2 regions of the Sporosarcina sp. G11-34 genome follow, and region 2 is predicted to be linked to the other one. Evidence: predicted binding sites of a transcription regulator. Region 2 holds the regulator's gene; the other holds the start of a gene.
The links. Region 2 encodes CtsR, which represses protease genes until heat stress. Its sites were predicted from a motif close to ATGGTCAATAAAGGTCAAACA; they were not measured.

Region 1: a site for CtsR is predicted at 887-907, ahead of KSU66_RS00380 (ATP-dependent Clp protease ATP-binding subunit). Genes of this name have one in related genera too.

Annotation. Positions count from the first base shown of each region.
Region 1 is NZ_JAHNZW010000001.1:86,376-88,794, reverse strand. Features, by position in the region: gene KSU66_RS00385 (hypothetical protein) at 1-585, opposite strand, end outside; gene KSU66_RS00380 (ATP-dependent Clp protease ATP-binding subunit) at 950-2,419, shown strand, end outside.
Region 2 is NZ_JAHNZW010000007.1:193,416-195,834, forward strand. Features, by position in the region: gene KSU66_RS12030 (hypothetical protein) at 1-1,034, shown strand, start outside; gene KSU66_RS12035 (CtsR family transcriptional regulator) at 1,236-1,706, shown strand; gene KSU66_RS12040 (UvrB/UvrC motif-containing protein) at 1,744-2,298, shown strand; gene KSU66_RS12045 (protein arginine kinase) at 2,288-2,419, shown strand, end outside.

The sequences.
Region 1 (2,419 bases), on a different contig from region 2:
ATTAATAAAATCATCCTCATCCATTTCATTGACAATTACATCATTAAAGGTTTTAAAAGGCGTTTCGGTTGTTGCGTCAGTCTCTATGATTGTCCACTTACCAAAGCTACTTCCTACTTCAAATGGTTTCTGCAAATATATTTCTAACGGTATCATTTTAGAAATCATATCAGACGTGGGCATTGGATCATCAAAATCAATCGGCTCGCTTGAAAGAATTGAAATCTTGTCCTCTTGAATTTGATAAATTGTTCGACTAGATACACCGCCGTTGTCTTCATCTACAACTACGTGCGACTCATCTAGGACTGTCACCTCAATATCCAGTTCCGCAAATTCATTTCCTTCCCCCTTATAGTGGGCATTTGTGCCACTAGGTAGAAAAAACTCAGACATTGGATTATCAAGTAAAGACTGTTCATCATCATACTTATTAGAGTCGGTTTCCCCTGAATCTAATACTTCTTCTGTGTTATTTTCCTTATCAACGTTGGCAGGAGAATCATCATGAAGGGTTTTTGGTGTACAGGCGAAAGCTATTAAAGTAATACCAATTAGAAATAATGATAGTTTAACCATTCGCATAAAATCACTCCTTTGTATCAATATACCACGTTATTGTAATGTTAATCAGAAACGTATTTTCCAAATAAAGGAGTCTTTTACGTTCTATGAATTAGGGGAAACGCGATGTTTAATTGCATAAAGAATGATTTTAATGTGACACAACAGTGAGAAGAGAAGCATCACAACGATGTTCTTATCTAATGTATCAACTATATCAGATGAGCAACGCGAAATTCGAAGCGTAGCGATTCATGAAAAAACTTTTATACTATAGGCAAGTTAATTGAATGTCAAAATAGATCAGTATACAATAAGGTTATAGGTCAAACATGGTCAAGGTCGGAATTGATAAAGATATATAACTTTCGAGGAGGAAACATATATGAAATGTCAACATTGTGGTAAAAACGAAGCAACGATGAATTTAAGATTTCGAATGAATAAGCAAAATGTGCAAGTGAATATGTGTCATACGTGTTTTCAGGAAATCCAAGGACAATTGAATGCTGGAAATATACCTTCATTTAACAATGCTGTTAATCAATTTTTCCAAGCAGGCGGAGGAAATCAAGCGCAAGCGCAAACGATACAACGTCAAGAAGATAGTGGAAATGGTTTATTAGACCAGCTGGGGACAAACCTATCAAAAGATGCCAAAGAAGGGCTCATTGATCCAGTTATCGGACGCGATCAAGAAGTGAGACGTGTCATTGAAACATTAAATAGAAGAAATAAAAACAATCCGGTGCTTATCGGTGAACCTGGTGTCGGTAAAACGGCAATCGCTGAAGGGCTCGCAGTAAAAATTCACGATGGTGACGTACCAGTGAAACTAATGAATAAACAAGTCTATTTGTTAGATGTCGCTTCACTTGTTACGAATACGGGTATTCGTGGTCAATTTGAAGAACGGATGCAACAGTTAATTGATGAACTTCAAGAGCGAAAAGATGTCATTTTATTCATCGATGAAATTCACATGATTGTTGGTGCAGGGAAGACTGAAGGATCGCAAATGGACGCTGGAAATATACTAAAACCGGCTTTAGCGAGAGGGAACTTACAACTCATCGGGGCAACGACACTAAAGGAATATCGTCAAATTGAAAAAGACGCTGCACTTGAACGTCGTTTCCAACCAATTATTGTTAAGGAACCTTCCGCAGAAGATACGGTTAAAATATTGAACGGAATTAAAGATCGTTACGAAAACTTCCATGAAGTGAGCTATTCAGATGAGGCGATACAAGCTTTTGTAACCTTGTCCGGGCGCTATATTCAAGACCGTTATTTACCAGACAAAGCAATTGATTTGATGGATGAAGTGGGATCACGATTAAATCTGATCCATGCCACAGCAGATCCGGATTCAATCGAAACTCGTCTGGCAGAAGTTGTTCAAGAAAAAGAACAAGCGGCAGAAGAGGAAGAGTATGAAAAAGCGGCAAACTTACGCCACGAGGAAATTAAATTACGTAAACAATTAGAAGAAGCGCAACATAGCGTGGAAACCGAAAGTGTAGAAGTGTCAATTGCAGATATTGAGTTAATTGTAGAAGAGAAAACAGGAATACCTGTAACTAAGTTGCAGGCAGCTGAACAAGTGAAGATGAAAGGCCTTCAGGAAAGTCTAGGGCAAAAAATCATTGGTCAGGAAGAAGCAGTCGATAAAATTGCAAAAGCAATTCGTCGAAGCCGTGCGGGACTCAAATCCAAAAATCGTCCAATCGGATCCTTCTTGTTTGTTGGTCCAACAGGTGTCGGTAAAACGGAAATAACAAAAGTCCTAGCCGAGGAATTATTCGGTTCACGCGATACGCTAGTTCGTCTAGACATGAGTGAATATATGGAG
Region 2 (2,419 bases):
AAATGGCGTATACGCCGTCGTCGTTCTTCGGTAAGCAAGTTAAGCGCCACATGCGTATGGAAACGCCGAATCTAATTTATTACGGCGATGTTCAGCTTGAAATTGATGATGACGGAAAACCTTTTTACATCCGTTCATACGGTGAATTTATTACAGCACGTGATGGTTTTGATGTGAAAGGAATTGTCATGGTAGATGCGATGACAGGAAAAGTTGAGAAATATGCGACTTCAGAAGTGCCTGCATTCGTTGACGGTGCTGTATCTCCTGAAGCCGTAAGTCTGCAAAACAGCTACTTTGGTAACTACATTCATGGTTTTTGGAACTCAGTCGTTGGTAAAAAAGATGTGAAGCTCCCGTCGGATGAAGGAACGGAAGCAAATGTCAGTCCGATTTTCGACGAGAATGGGCATATGTATTACTTCACCGACTTTACAAGCCCGAAAGAAGGCGTCGATTCAATGCTCGGATATGCATTGACAGACGGTCGAACAGGTAAAGCAACGTATTATACTGGGAACCTAGAAGAGTCGTATATGGATTCGCAAGGGGCCCTCCAAATTATTGAAAAGAAATTCATCGAAAAGAAATGGTCTGGTGAAATGCCGGTGCTATACAATTTCTACGGTGAAGCAAGTTGGTTAACGCCTGTGCTTGACTCAAATGGTTTTTTACAAAATTACTTTATCGTATCAGCGGCTAATCCAGAAATCTCTGTCTTTGGAAACACGCCAAACGAAGCGTTGAAGCTCTACAAGACGGCTATACAGCGTGGGGGAAGTACGGTTGATGGAAGTTCCAATGCAGAAGAGGATCAGGCGACAGTGACCGTTGTACGCGTTTTTAAGGAACGTGTAGGAGATTTCACACTCGTCTCTATTTTGTCGGAAGACGGCCGGAACTTCCTTGTGTCATCCGAGACTGTGCCACTTTCTATTTATATTCAAGAAGGTGACCAACTACAAATCACGTATATGGAAACGGGCGAATTATTCCTGCCAGTGAAGGAATTGACGAACGCCAGCGTAGAATAATGACCATCGGGGTGCAGGTAGGAAACTTCCTTGCACCCCGGTTGTCTTTTAAATGATTAAAGAATGGTCTGGATTGTCGATACTTAGCAACCAATAGCCCGCAATGCATATCAATTGCGACACCTTAGTCCTGTCATGTACAATCAAGTCAAAGATAGTCAAGGTCAATGTTCTATCACTTGAAGTGAAAGAGGTGAGAACGTGCGAAACATTTCTGACATTATTGAAGGATATTTAAAGGCGATACTAGAAGAAGAACAGAACGGTCCAATTGAAATTAAGCGAAATGAAGTTGCTGAAAAATTTCAATGTGTCCCGTCGCAAATCAATTACGTCATAAATACCCGATTTACAGAAGAACGTGGGTACGCGGTTGAATCCAAACGTGGCGGTGGTGGCTATATTCGCATATTTCGAGTAAGAACAAATTCACGTAAAGATTTAATCGACCATGTATTGTCGGGCTTGCAAGAAGGGGCATCCAATACGATGGCATTGGATATTGTGTACCGTCTTATGGAAGAAGGGGTTATCTCAGAACGTGAATCGAAACTTATACTCGCGGCTGTTGACCGTACGACCATTCGTTTACCGTTGCCTGAGCGTGATGTAATTCGTGCGCGTATATTACAGGCAATGTTACTGACGCTTATTTACGAGCAGTTGGACTGAGATTTAATCCTATTAAACCGATATGAGGTGGCATGTAATGATCTGTGAAAATTGTAAAGAACGACCGGCATCTGTCATTTTAACAAAAGGTCATATGGGGGAATCGGCTGAACACCACTTATGCGAAAAATGTGCGTTTCAAACGGAGGCGTTTCATTTCAATCCGAATCAGGAACCGCTTTCCATTCAACAATTCCTTTCGCAATGGTTCGGTGGGGGCGATTCTTTTGAAGAGCCGCAACAGGCGCGCGAAGAAGATAGAAGCGACCTGGAATGTCCGACGTGTAAGTTAACGTTCAAGAAATTTCTCGACATTGGTAAGTTTGGCTGTGCGACGTGTTACGACACGTTCCGTGAGCAATTGCCGCATGTTTTCGGAAAGCTTCATAACGGACACGCCGCACATATAGGAAAAATTCCGATTTCATTTAACAAAACATATGCTGTCAAACGAAAAATTGAAGAAATACGAGCTAGAATGGCTGAAGCGGTGGAGGCGGAGCGTTTTGAAGAAGCGGCAAGCTTGCGCGATGAAGCCAATTCGTTAAAAGAACAACTTGTTGCCGGAGGTGAAGAATCCGATGTCGATTGAAAAGTTCATTCAAGACGGAGTGACTGGCTGGATGTCTGCGCACGGTGAACACTCAGACATTGTCATGTCGACCCGAATTCGCCTTGCGCGTAATTTAACGGGCTATCGTTTCCCGATTGCT